Regions from separate parts of the Burkholderia sp. Ac-20353 genome, predicted to be linked through region 1. Evidence: riboswitches for the same ligand, from Rfam matches in the RefSeq annotation. Region 1 holds a riboswitch; the other holds the start of a gene.
The links. Region 1 has a riboswitch for glycine ahead of gcvT (glycine cleavage system aminomethyltransferase GcvT). Riboswitches for the same ligand answer to the same signal wherever they lie in the genome.
Positions count from the first base shown of each region.

Region 2: linked by a shared signal. The riboswitch ahead of G3N94_RS05830 (hypothetical protein) and the one ahead of gcvT (glycine cleavage system aminomethyltransferase GcvT) in region 1 are both predicted to bind glycine.

Region 1 is NZ_JAAGPL010000172.1:330-7,462, forward strand. It holds partial or broken gene G3N94_RS31685 (SGNH/GDSL hydrolase family protein) at 1-176, shown strand, start outside; gene G3N94_RS31690 (oxidoreductase) at 367-1,419, shown strand; gene G3N94_RS31695 (hypothetical protein) at 1,549-1,926, shown strand; glycine riboswitch at 2,044-2,147, shown strand; glycine riboswitch at 2,179-2,312, shown strand; gene gcvT (glycine cleavage system aminomethyltransferase GcvT) at 2,397-3,515, shown strand; gene gcvH (glycine cleavage system protein GcvH) at 3,619-3,999, shown strand; gene gcvP (aminomethyl-transferring glycine dehydrogenase) at 4,158-7,085, shown strand.
Region 2 is NZ_JAAGPL010000012.1:40,171-47,303, forward strand. It holds gene G3N94_RS05825 (low specificity L-threonine aldolase) at 670-1,722, opposite strand; gene G3N94_RS05830 (hypothetical protein) at 1,916-2,146, opposite strand; glycine riboswitch at 2,296-2,385, opposite strand; gene G3N94_RS05835 (alkene reductase) at 2,853-3,977, opposite strand; gene G3N94_RS05840 (LysR family transcriptional regulator) at 4,499-5,410, opposite strand; gene G3N94_RS05845 (LLM class oxidoreductase) at 5,538-6,545, opposite strand; gene G3N94_RS05850 (glucose 1-dehydrogenase) at 6,761-7,133, opposite strand, start outside.

The DNA.
Region 1 (7,133 bases):
TCAACGCGGCGCTCGCCGGGTGGGCCGCGACGCAGCCGCGCTGCACGTTCCTGCCGTGCGCGGTGCCGCTCGAGTCACACCTGATGGCGGCCGACGGCTTCCATCCGGGCCAGGCGGCCTGTACGGCCTGGGCCGCGCAGGCTGCCGTCGCACTGCGACGTCGGCTCGACGGCTGAGCCGGGGCCTGCGGGCGCCTCGCGTGCCCCGCGTGCCCCTCGTGCGATACGCGTGCAATCCACGTTCAATACGTGTGCAATACGCGCGCCGAAATGCGCAAATCTGCGCACCGGCGCCGTGCCAAAATAGCCGGTCGTCGGCGCCGCCCCGGCGCCCGTCCTTTCGTTTCCGTTGTTGCCAAGGAGTGCCATGTCGTCATTGCTCAAGATTGGTTTGATGGGTTTCGGATTTGCCGGCACGACGTTTCACGCGCCGGTGATCGCGGCGAGCGGCCGCACGCAGGTCGTCGCCATCGCCACCGGCCAGCCGGATCGTGCGCAGGCCGCGTATCCGGACGCTCGCGTCGTGGCCGATCTCGACACGCTGCTGAGGCTCGACGACATCGAGTGCGTGGTGATCGCCACGCCGAACGACACGCACTTCCCGCTCGCGCGCCAGGTGCTCGACGCGGGCCGCCATGTCGTCGTCGACAAGCCCGTGACGCTCACGTCCGACGAGGCGCTCGCGCTCGCGCGGCTCGCGAATGCGCGCAGCCGCGTGTTCGCGCCGTTCCACAACCGCCGCTGGGACGGCGATTTCCTCACCGTGCGCCGCGTGGTCGACTCCGGCGAGCTCGGCCGCATCACCTACGTCGAGTCGCACTTCGACCGCTTCCGGCCGCAACTGCGCACCCGCTGGCGCGAGGAAGCCGCGCGCGGCGGCGGCCTGCTGCTCGATCTCGGCCCGCACCTGATCGACCAGGCGCTCGCGCTGTTCGGTCTCCCGGAAACGGTGAACGCGACGGTCAAGGTCCGCCGCGACAACGGTTCGGCGCCCGATTTCGTGCATCTGCAGCTCGGCTACCCGGACAAGGACGTCGCGCTGCATGCGAGCGCACTGTCGGCGATCGAGCCGCCGCGCTTTACGCTGCACGGCACCCGCGGCAGCTACCAGAAGTTCGGGCTCGACACGCAGGAAGACCAGCTGAAGGCGGGCCTCACGCCCGACCACGTCGAATTCGGCGGCGGCAATCCGCCCGGCGTGCTGCGCGTGCTCGACGGCGACGTCGAGACCGAGCGGCCGGTGCCGACGCTCGACGGCCAGTACGCGGAGTTCTACCGCGCGCTCGCCGCGTCGATCCATGACGGCGCGCCGTTCCCGGTCACCCCGCAGGACGCGGTCGACGTGATGACGATCATCGAGCTCGCCGCGCAAAGCGAGCACGAAGGCCGCCGCCTGCCGTTCGTGCGCAAGACGATCTGAGCCGGCCTGCCCCGCTCGATGCCGTCAGAACAATCCGTTACAAATGGCGCGGGAACGAAAGTCAGCGATACCCGTGTCTGACGCGTTTTTCAAAAAAGTCGATCCGACACCAAACCGCAGGAGAATGTGATGCAACGGTTGATTCGCGCAGCAGTGTGCTGCGCCCTGGTTTCCTCGCTCGCGGCGTGTATCGTCGCGCCGCCGCAGCAAGCTCGTCCGGCGCCGCCGCGCCCCGCACCCGCGCCGCAAGTGAATCCGCAAGTCGTCGGCTACGAGCGCATGCAGCAGATCCAGGGCCGGATCGACAACCTGCACCGCCGGGTCGACGCGCGCGTCAACGGCGGCTACTACCCGCCGCCGTATGGCGCGCAGCTCCATCACCGCCTCGACGTGATCCGCCAGGAATCGAACGACATGGGCGCGCAGCACGGCGGCGGCCTGTCGGGCGACGAGCAGCGCGTGCTGAACCAGGAACTCGACACCGCGGCACGCGCGATCGGCGAGTGACACCGGCGCGAGCCGGGAAAACGGCGGCGGCGCGCAGCCGCCGCTTGTATTGCGCTTGTACCGAAGCGACATTGATTTGCCCAAATTGACAAGGCTTCCGGGCTCGCGTACAGTCGCCCGCACGCGTCGGGAGAGCGCGTGACGGCGTTGCAGCAACGCTGGTCGCGCCGCCGAAGGGGCACACCCGCAAACTCTCAGGCAAAAGGACCGGCCGCGTCGAAGCATCCCGCCTGCGCACGTCGCAGGCCGTGATCTTCGCACTCTGGAGAGCGGCAGTAGCCCGTTGCGCGAATGCAGCGCGGGCAGGCTGCCCACCGAAGGGGCGCGCGTTCGCAGGGCCTGGCCCGCGGCGCAATCTCTCAGGTATCGAGGACAGAGGGGCATATACATGACCGCCCGCAGGCTCATTGCCGCGGCGGTCGGCACATCGCCGTATTGTCCCGCGCGCAAGCGCCTTGCCTAAGGCCTCGATGACTGCACTCAAACATACCCCGCTCAACGCCGCACACCGTGCGCTCAACGCCCGCATGGTCGATTTCGGCGGCTGGGACATGCCCGTCAACTACGGCTCGCAAATCGAAGAACACCAGGCCGTGCGCACCGACGCCGGCATGTTCGACGTGTCGCACATGTGCGTCGTCGATTTCACCGGCAGCCGCGTGCGCGCGTTCTTCGAGCACGCGATCGCGAACAACGTCGGCAAGCTCAAGACGCCCGGCAAGGCACTCTACTCGTGCCTGCTCAATCCGCAGGGCGGCGTCATCGACGACCTGATCGTCTATTACTTCACCGAGGATTTCTTCCGTGTCGTCGTCAACGCCGGCACCGCGGAGAAGGACATCGCGTGGTTCAACCAGCTCAACGAACAGGACGGCTACGGCGTCACGATCACGCCGCGCCGCGATTTCGCGATCGTCGCGGTGCAGGGCCCGAATGCCCGTGAAAAAGCCTGGACGACGATTCCCTCCGCGCGCGCCGCGACGAGCGAGCTGAAGCCGTTCAATGCCGCGCAGGTCGCGGGCACGCCGTTCGGCGATCTGACCGTCGCACGCACCGGCTACACCGGCGAAGACGGTTTCGAAGTGATCGTCCCGGCCGCGCATGTCGAAGCGCTGTGGAACGCACTGCAGCAAAACGGCGTGCGCCCGTGCGGGCTCGGCGCGCGCGACACGCTGCGCCTCGAGGCCGGCATGAACCTGTACGGCCAGGACATGGACGACACCGTGTCGCCGCTCGACGCGGGCCTCGCGTGGACGGTCGACCTGGCGACGCCGCGCGCGTTCATCGGCCGCGACGTGCTCGAGCGCGACGGCTCGCGCGCCGCGTTCGTCGGCCTGATCCTGCAGAAGGAAAACGGCAAGGCGGGCGGCGTGCTGCGCGCACACCAGAAGGTCGTCACGCCGCACGGCGACGGCGAGATCACGAGCGGCACCTTCTCCCCGTCGATGCAGGAATCGATCGCGTTCGCGCGCGTGCCGGCGGCCGTGCAGATCGGCGACATCGTGCAAGTGCAGATTCGCGACAAGCAACTTCCGGCGCGCGTGGTAAAACTGCCGTTCGTGCGCAACGGCAAGGTCCTCGCTGCGTAACGTGCCTGGGGCCGGGCGGCATGGCGCCCGGCGAACCACACCCGGCGCACCGCCACGGTGCGCCAGAACGAAGAATCACACCCTTTCTATTCAGGAGCATCCGATGAGCAACGTCCCGGCCGATCTGAAGTACACCGACGAACATGAGTGGATCCGCGCCGAAGCCGACGGCACGGTGGCGATCGGCATCACCGATCACGCGCAGAGCACGCTCGGCGACATCGTCTTCCTCGAACTGCCGAAGGTCGGCTCGCAGGTGAAGGCAGGCGACGCCATCGGCGTCGTCGAATCGGTGAAAGCCGCGTCGGACATCTACTCGCCGGTGACCGGCGAAGTGGTCGCGATCAACACGGACGCGGCCGATGCGCCGGAAGACGTGAACGGCGACGCGTACGGCACGTGGCTGTTCAAGATCAAGCTCGCGGCCGGCGCATCGACCGACAGCCTGCTCGACGCAGCCGCTTACGAAAAGCTGGTCGGCTAAGCCAACCCTTTACAAATCGCGCGGCGCGCCGGCCCGGCAGCACGGGCCCAGCCCCGCGTGAGGCCCGAGTCAGTGTTGAAGCGCTGGCTCGGGTCGACCGCACAGCATGAGATCAGAGCAAGCGCTGAAGCGCTAACCCTGGTCGACCCAGGACCACCATGAAGCTCGAACACCCGGACCGCCTGATGAACCGCACGCCCCTCTCGCTCGCCGCGCTCGAAACGCACGACGCGTTCGCTGAACGCCATATCGGCCCCGACGCCGCCAGCCAGCAGGCGATGCTCGACACGCTCGGCTTCGCGTCGCGCGCCGCGCTGATCGACGCCGTGATTCCCGCATCGATCCGCCGCGCGGAAACGCTGCCGCTCGGCCCGTTCGCGCAACCGAAGAGCGAAGCCGAAGCGCTCGCCGCGCTGCGCGAGCTCGCGGACAAGAACCAGGTGTTCCGCTCGTACATCGGCCAGGGCTACTACGACTCGCACACCCCGGCAGTGATCCTGCGTAACGTGCTCGAAAACCCGGCGTGGTACACGGCCTATACGCCGTACCAGCCTGAAATTTCCCAGGGCCGCCTCGAGGCGCTCCTGAACTTCCAGCAGATGGTCGCCGACCTGACGGGCCTCGCGATCTCGAACGCGTCGCTGCTCGACGAGGCGACTGCCGCGGCCGAGGCGATGACGCTGCTGCAGCGCGTCGGCAAGCCGAAGACGAACATCTTCTACGTCGCCGACGACGTGCTGCCGCAGACGCTCGAAGTGATCCGCACCCGCGCGCTGCCGGTCGGCATCGAGGTCAAGACGGGCCCCGCCGCCGACGCCGCGCAGTCGAACGCGTTCGGCGTGCTGCTGCAATACCCGGGCGTGAACGGCGACGTGCGCGACTACCGCGCGCTCACCGAAGCGATCCACGCCGCCGGCGGCCACGTGGTCGTCGCGGCCGACATCCTCGCGCTGACCGTGCTGACGCCGCCCGGCGAATGGGGCGCGGACGTCGCGGTCGGCAACACGCAGCGCTTCGGCGTGCCGATGGGCTTCGGCGGCCCGCACGCCGCCTACATGGCCGTGCGCGACGAATTCAAGCGCCAGATGCCGGGCCGCCTCGTCGGCGTGACCGTCGACGCGCAGGGCAAGCCCGCGCTGCGCCTCGCGCTGCAAACACGCGAACAGCACATCCGCCGCGAGAAGGCGACGTCGAACGTGTGTACCGCGCAGGCGCTGCTCGCGATCATGGCGAGCATGTACGCGGTCTATCACGGCCCGCACGGCCTGAAGACGATCGCGCTGCGCGTGAACCGCATCGCGGCGCTCGTCGCGGCCGGCGTGAAGCAGCTCGGCTTCGCGACCGTCAACGACACGTTCTTCGACACGCTGACGATCGATACCGGCGCGCGCACCGCGCAAGTCCACGAATTTGCCCAAGCGAAGCGCATCAACCTGCGCCGCGTGAGCGCCACGCAGGTCGGCGTGTCGGTCGACGAGACGACGACCCGCGGCGACCTCGCCGCCCTGCTCGCTGTGTTCGCGCAGGCCGCCGGCGGCACCGCGCCGGATGTCGACGCACTGGACGCAGGCCTCGCCGGCGTCGCCGCGCTGCCGGCCGGCCTCGAACGGACGAGCGCGTACCTGACGCACCACGTGTTCAACCGCCACCATTCGGAAACGGAAATGCTGCGCTACCTGCGCAGCCTGTCGGACAAGGATCTCGCGCTCGACCGCTCGATGATCCCGCTCGGCTCGTGCACGATGAAGCTGAACGCGACGTCGGAAATGCTGCCCGTCACGTGGCCCGAATTCGGCCGGATCCACCCGTTCGCGCCGGCCGAGCAGACGGTCGGCTACCGCGAGATGATCGACCAGCTCGAGCAGATGCTCGTCGCGGCAACCGGCTACGCAGCCGTGTCGCTGCAGCCGAACGCGGGCTCGCAGGGCGAGTACGCGGGCCTCTTGATCATCCACGCATACCACGCATCGCGCGGCGAAAGCCACCGCGACGTGTGCCTGATCCCGGCATCCGCGCACGGCACGAACCCGGCATCGGCACACATGGCCGGCATGAAGGTCGTCGTCGTCGCGTGCGACGCGCAGGGCAACGTCGACATCGCCGACCTGAAGGCGAAGGCCGACGAGCATGCGAACGACCTCGCGGCGATCATGATCACGTATCCGTCGACGCACGGCGTGTTCGAGCAGAACGTGCGCGAGATCTGCGAGATCGTGCATGCGCACGGCGGCCAGGTGTATGTCGACGGCGCGAACATGAACGCGATGGTCGGCCTGACCGCGCCCGGCCAGTTCGGCGGCGACGTGTCCCACCTGAACCTGCACAAGACCTTCTGCATCCCGCACGGCGGCGGCGGCCCGGGCGTCGGCCCGGTCGCGGTCGGCGCGCACCTCGCGAAGTTCCTGCCGAACCAGCGCTCGACCGGCTACACGCGCGGCGAGGAAGGCATCGGCTCGGTGTCGGCCGCGCCGTACGGCTCGGCATCGATCCTGCCGATCTCGTGGATGTACATCGCGATGATGGGCGCGAAGAACCTGACCGCCGCGACGGAAACCGCGATCCTCAATGCGAACTACATCGCGAAGCGCCTCGCGCCGCACTACCCGGTGCTGTATTCGGGCCCGGGCGGGCTGGTCGCGCACGAGTGCATTCTCGACCTGCGTCCGATCAAGGATTCGAGCGGCATCAGCGTCGACGACGTCGCGAAGCGTCTGATGGACTACGGCTTCCACGCGCCGACGATGAGCTTCCCGGTGCCGGGCACGCTGATGGTCGAGCCGACCGAATCGGAATCGCAGGAAGAGCTCGACCGCTTCATCGCCGCGATGATCGCGATCCGCGACGAAATCCGCGCGGTCGAGGAAGGCCGCGCCGACCGCGAGGACAACCCGCTGCGTCACGCACCGCACACGGCGGCCGTGGTCACCGCGAACGAATGGCCGCACGCGTACTCGCGCGAGCAGGCTGCGTACCCGGTCGCATCGCTCGGCACGAACAAGTACTGGCCGCCCGTCGGCCGCGCGGACAACGCCTATGGCGACCGCAACCTGTTCTGCTCGTGCGTGCCGATGTCGGAATACGCGTAACGCAGGCCGAGCCGGAGCCGCCCGATGGTGCACCGCACCGCACGCAAC
Region 2 (7,133 bases), on a different contig from region 1:
AGCTGCGACCAAGCTTCTCGCTCTTGCCCATTTTCACCACCTCACGAAATGTTGCGGTTTGACCAACAAGCAGTTACGCACTTCAATCGTCGATCCATGTATCGCATCCATCGGTTGCCGCAACGTTCTCACGTGCTTCCTCGACAATCCGGAGCGCCGCCTATTGAAATAACCGTGATCTACATACGACCCGCATCGTTCTGACGCGCGATCGAGTCTCCTCCTCTGGCCATCATTGAGATGCTTCCGGTTCGTCATCTCATATGCAAATCCTCCTTAAGGACAAACATCGAAGCGAAGCTCATTTGAATCTGACATCAGATAATTTTTCAGTACTACTTATTTGACCTTCCACACCAATCTCATCTCGACCAGCCTATAACTGTTCTCATTCTCTACAAGATCCAGATCACGCACGGCGCCAAACGGATATACATATGTACGCCATTTTCCTATCCCCCGATAGAACCTGGGTCATCCGAAGCGCAGACACGAGTCCGCTGGAATTGAGGCTCCGCAGTCTGCATTCGGTTGAGCGCCGCACCTTTCTCAGGACGTACAACCAACCGAATTATTGAGGGCGGGGGGCGCCTTGCTGTTCATCGCCCCTCCGGCCCGGGTGTTGTGGAATGCTTCGCCCACTGTCATCCGAGCGATGGTTTTCCCGCATCAGGTAGAAGCGCATTTCAAATGCGAAAGGAGACAATCGATGTCCTCGCTCGTGGTCGCGAATGACGTCACGAACCGGACCACATTCGGCCCCCATCGATCATGAATGAACTCGACCCCTTCCCGCAGTAGCGACTCGATGACCGAGGCTGGCAAACGGCAGAAGACAATGTTTGCACCACTGCCGCCCAAAATCTCGACGTCCATTTCTCTTAGACCGAGGCCCAGACGATGCGCCATGTCATTCGCGTTTCGAGCGTTACGCAGCCAGAGATCGTCCGCCAGGTAGGCATCCATCTGAGCCGACAGAAAGCGCATCTTCGAGAAGAGATGACCGCCTCTCTTGCGACGGCAAGCAACCTCCGGCGCGAGTGCCCGGTTGAACAAAACGATAGCTTCGGCAGCAAGAACGCCGTTCTTTGTCGCGCCGAACGACAAGGCATCTACGCCCGCTTTCCACGTCAGTTCTGCGGGCGAGCAGCCGAGCGAAACAAGCGCGTTAGCGAATCGCGAGCCGTCCATGTGAAACTTCAAATCTGACTCGCGACAGACCTGACCGAGCGCTCCGATTTCCTCTCGTGTGTATACGCTGCCCACTTCCGTTGCTTGCGTGATACTCAGGCAAGACGGCTTCATCGTGTGGATGTCGCCCGCTATGAAGCGGGCCGCTTCGCGAAATTTGGCTACTTCTATTTTGCCGAGAGGCCCATCAACGAGAGCAAGCTTTGCGCCATGGGTGTAAAACTCCGGGGCCCCACATTCGTCGGTATTGATGTGGCTTTCTGGATGACAAAACACCTTTCCCCACGGTGGTGTCATCGCGCTCAGACTTATCGCATTCGCGGCAGTGCCGGTCGACACCAAAAAGACGTCAACTTGTCGCTCGAAGATCTCGCTGAATCGACTCACGACACGAGCGGTATAGTCATCGCCTCCGTATGGATTCGCTTGCCCGGAGTTGCATGCAAGAATCGCGTCGATCACTTCTGGCGACGCACCTGCGACATTGTCACTCTTGAAGTTCAACGCCGGAGAACGCTTGGTAACTTTCATGTCAACTTCCTTACGTCGTTTCGTCATCGTGCCTGGTTGATGCTTCCAGTTTCCGAGGCCACCGCCCGTTTGATCAGATGGTCTGCTTTTTGGCCACAAACACCGCATCGAATGTGATCGCACGCAGACGGCGATTCAGGCGAACGAATTCGGCGATCGATCCAATTTTTCAGAGCCTGCGCCAAAGGTTCAGTCAAGGCGATGCGTTATGCGCGAACACCCGCCTGACGCAATTCAGTAATGCAAAGCGCCTGTTCATTAGCTCCGCGTCGAGCTCGGGCAAGTGTTCTTCGTGAGGAGAGGACATTTTCATCACGGCAAAACGACGACGCGCCCTGGTTTTGAACAGGATGCGTTGCCAGGCGGAAGCGTCCGTGATGGCGACGCCCATGCCTTCAGCACCGATTCTGGCGATTCCCGACATGACATGGTCCAGACAAATGTTGAGCACCGTCGACTATTGGAGTCGACACGGATGCCCCATCTGTCCATGTACCTGAGAGTTTCGCTCGCACACCGATGACGGTGACGGCTCCCCTTCGGTGGGCGCACGAAGCGCCACTCTCCAGATGTTCTCGCTGCACGGTCCTTTTGCCTGAGAGTTTCCGGGGCGGTTGCTCCGTCGGCGTCGTCGAGAAGGACGATCTCTCCCGTGCTGCATTTGAAAGAACGCCTCCAACATAACGGAGTCAAAATACGCTGACAAGGTCTCACAGCACAAATATTTCGAACCTCAATGCATATGGATTCCTTACTATTTGCAAGAAGCTGCATAGCTTTTCTCGTTCCCGGAAACTTTCCATTGCGATCCGACATCCAGCACTTGATGTTGAATTTCGATGTCAGTTGCGCGACAACTTTCCGGAGGCCGCGAGATTTCTTCTGGATTTTCTTTACGCAACAAAGCGAGGCTGCCGCGGCCTCGTACATACTGAGAACCGCGACAGCCTCGCAACTGGAGGCCATCACCAATGCGCCTTCGTCCGCCGATTGAGCATCGGAAGCCGAGACGCCGGATGAGCTCGCTATTGGAGCCGAGTTTTTCTCACCACACTGAAGATTCGCGGTCCAAATCATCTTTTCACGCACTAACGGAAAAGACGCTCTGAACACGGTATTTCAGGCGACCGTCAGCGCGTGGCGTACGCGCTCTCGATGCCCGGCGTGTGCGTTGGATAGTCGACGTAACCCTTCTCGGAGCCACCGTACCAGTCCGTCAGAGCAGGCATCGCGATCGGCGAGCCGGTTTTCACACGCTCCACCAAGTCCGGATTTGCGATGAATGCACGCCCGAACGCGACCAGATCGGTCACCCCATCTTCGACAAGCGCCTTTGCCGTGTCGACGCCGATGCCGCCGTTGACAATCAGGGACCCGGAGTATGCGGGGCGGACGATATCGAGAATCTTGGGCAGATCGGGGCGATCAAACCAACCGTTGGTGTCACCGATGTGCAGATAAGCGACGCCGAAATCCTCCAGCATCTGGGCGACGTACTTGTATGTCTTGGCCGGATCCGGATCCCGTACGTTGTTGTAGGCTGCGAAAGGTGAAATCCGAACCCCGATCCGATTCAGCGGAACGACTTCAGAAACCTGCTCGAGGATTTCACGCAGGAATCGAGCTCGATTTTCGACTGAGCCACCGTAGCGATCGTCGCGCTGGTTGATCGTCGGCGACAGGAATTGATGGGGAAGGTAGCCATTAGCCGCATGAATTTCGATACCGTCGAAACCGGCTTTCATGGCATTTTCGGCGCCACGCCGATACTCCTGCACGGCCGCCTGGACCTCTTCGAGCGTCATCGCACGCGACGGCGTCGCATGAATCTTCGTGTACACGCCGTTCTGCAACTGCCCCCACACATGCAATTCATGCAGATCGTCGTTCACACCCGACGGCGACACCGGCTCCTTGCCTTCGAGCAGGGCAAACGAGCTGGCGCGACCGGTGTGCCAGAGTTGAGCAACAATGCGTCCGCCAGCGTTGTGCAGAGCATCCACGACGCGTCGCCAGCCTTCAGTTTGCTCCTGCGTATAGAGACCCGGTGAAAACTCGAACGACTTCGAGTTCGGCGTGATGTTGATCGCTTCCGAAATGATCAGCCCGGCGCTGGCACGCTGGACATAGTATTGCGCCATCAGTTCGGTCGGCACGTGGTTCTCGTCTGCACGGCAACGCGTCAACGGAGCCATGACGACTCGGTTGGGAAGGTGGATTGCGCCGAGATCAAAAGGGTCAAAAAGCGAAGCCATTCAGGTTCTCCTTGATGAAGCCGGGTGAATCAGACAGGAACCTGAAGCAGGTTCAACATGCCGACACGGAATACAAGTGATCGAACGATAAATACAGGGGCGTAACAACGCTCTCAAAATTCGCATTCCCCTGTTATCTGATAGAGACTATATGCGCTGCCTTCAGGGAGTTAAAGCAGCAAACGACAAACTGATAATTAGCAATTTTGCTAATAAAGCCGCAACCGACTCGTCGGCCCGACCCGCGAGGCGGATCTTCGTGTTTAGGTCGACGACCCTGCGTCGCCGCGGTAATTTCCGATCATCCGGCTACCGAGGCGGCCAGCATTCGGCGCGGCATCGCGAAGAGACAACGGCACGGTCATATGTTCGGGGCCCCACGCGAAGTCGAAAGTACCTGGTCCAACCCAAGGGCTTGCAACCAGAGATAGATCTTCCGACCATCACGTAAATCACGCACGATATGCATGGACCATCCGCGTGGAGGATCTGCCTGGAACAAGCGTCCAGCCAAAGAATGTTCAAGCATCCAGTGTTTCCCGGCAGGATTCGAACACATCGGCTACCCAGGATATAAAGGCGGCCAACTTGGGGGCAAGGTTGCTGCGCTGTGGATACACGACCGAAATTGGCTTTTGCGGCACCGGATACTGCGGAAGCACCTCTACCAGTTCCCCGCGGCTCAACTCGTCAGCTACCGCAAAGCGCGCAGGCTGAACCATTCCGAAGCCAGCCTTCGCCAGCTCGATATACGTATCCGAATCATTGACTTGAATGCTGCTGGTCATCCGGATCGTGGTCGGCCCTGCCTCCGTTTGAAAGTCGAACGACGGTGGTCGAACGCCCTTGCCTGACGTGTAGTACACAACCTTGTGATCATTGAGGTCATCCAAGGTTTCAGGCGTACCGGCGCGTTCCAGGTAATTGGGAGAAGCCACCGTTACGCGCTGAAACACTCCGACCTGTCGTGCGATCATCGTCGAATCGCGCAACGCACCGACGCGGATAGCGCAATCGATGCCCTCCTCGATCAAGTCCACGATCCGATCCGCCGTACCGACGATCAGATCGACCTCAGGGTACCGGTCTCGAAATTCGGCGAGCTTAGGAACGATCAGATGCCTCGCGATCGATGTCTGCATGTCGATGCGCAATGTTCCTGTCGGCCTGGCAGTCCCCAAGCGATACACGGACTCACTTTCGTCGACGGCGCTCAGAATCTTGACAGCAGATTCGTAATAAAGCCGCCCCTCCTCGGTCAGATGGAGACGTCTCGTTGTTCGATTGATAAGCCGCACGCCAAGCCGCGCCTCAAGATCCTTGACAGCCCGGGTGACGACTGGCCTGGCAAGCTGCAACCTGTCAGCAGCTTTCGCAAATCCGTTGACGTCGATGACGTGAACGAAGATCTGCATTGCCTGAAATCGGTCCATCAACTACTCCATAGGCGCTTTGGCGCCGCGGCATCACAACGCTCGAACGGACGCATTTCGCACCCGACACCCGCCCCCCCGAGCATCCAACTTCAGAGCACCTGCGCTACCTGACTCATGAGCCGGCTCAACCGAGCGACGGGAAATTCGGCAGCACGAACTCCGAAAGCTCCTGCAGAATCTCCTTGAACGGACGTCGGGAAGGCTTCGGATTGAATGCAACATGATTGACGCCGGCGCGCTGAAGCGTATCGAGATAGCCAATCAATCCGTTTCTCCCGACTCTTATCCCGGCCGGGATCGAGGTCAGCGGAAAGTTCGGGTCGCCTTCCAGCTGCAAAAACAGTCCTTCGAAAAATGGCTTGAACACACCTTCGCCGCCGACTCGCGTAACAGCGTTGAACCAGGTCTCCGTGATCAAGGAGACACGCTCAAGACCCACGTTATAGAAGAACCAGCCATCCGCATTCTTGGCGATCCAATCGACATCCTGTCTGCTCCGCCCCGTCACGAACATCGGGATCTTCCTCGCAATCGGTTTCGGGATCGTATCGACGCGACCGTTCAACGTCCCGAAGCGCGCGAAGTCACCAACGGGAAAGTCTTGCTCGGCCGCAAGACGTAACAACTCGAAAGCCTCACGAAACCGATCGCCACGAGACTCGAATTCGCCGCCCAGCCCAAACGCCGGGTACTCAACCGATCTGTCGCCGGAAGCTACACCCAGCAGCAAGCGGCCATTGGTCATGCGGTCGATCGATGCTGCCTGTTTTGCCAGAAGCAGCGGATGCCTTAAGGTAATGACTGCACTGCCAGTCCCTAGTGCAATCCTTGACGTGTTTGCGGCCAAAAAGCCCAGGTACGTAAACGGATCAAAGATCTGCCCAACGTCCCCAAACAGCGGGTCGAACGTTGGGACATCTCGCGCCCAGAGGGCGGCAAATCCCAATTCATCCGCCAACCGGGTCATGTCCGCATGGTCCGTCATCGTCGGCATTGGGCTGTCCGGATATCCCTCTAACGGTAGGATGAACCCTATGGTGAGACGCCGAGGAGCGAATACACGGGAATAACCCGCCAATCCGGCAACCGCTTGCCCCCCCAAGCCCAGTGCTGCAACCACAATACACTCCACGAAGTAGTACGGTCGTAAAATTGCCTGCAGCATTGCCGCAGGACCAACACACCTGGAAAGCCTGGACTCGAAGCCGGGCATGCATCGTCAACTCGATTGAACAAAACTTCTGCCCGGGATCATTCGACCCCGAACAGAAACGATATCGACATCTCGTGAGCGTTGACGGTCACGCATGCCATTCGCGGCACCACCTGTCGATCAGTTGTTCACCATCAGCGCGCCAGATATCCACCGTCGATAGCCAACTCGGCGCCGTTCACATAGCTCGCCTCGTCACTCGCCAGGAACAACACGCCGTTAGCGACATCAATTGGCTTGCCAATTCGCTTCAATGGCGTAGCAGCGATGAGGGATGCGTTAAGGTCGGCATCCTGATGCTCCGTCATCGGTGTTTCGATCAGCCCGGGATGGACCGAGTTGGTGCGAATACCTTCCGGCCCATAGGTGACCGCTGCATTTTTAGTCATATTGCGAACCGCGCCCTTGGAAGCGTGATACGCATGCGCACCCTCGACAGACGTATTCCCCCAGATCGAAGAGAAATTGACGATCGAACCACTTTTCTGCTTGCGCATCGGCTTAAGA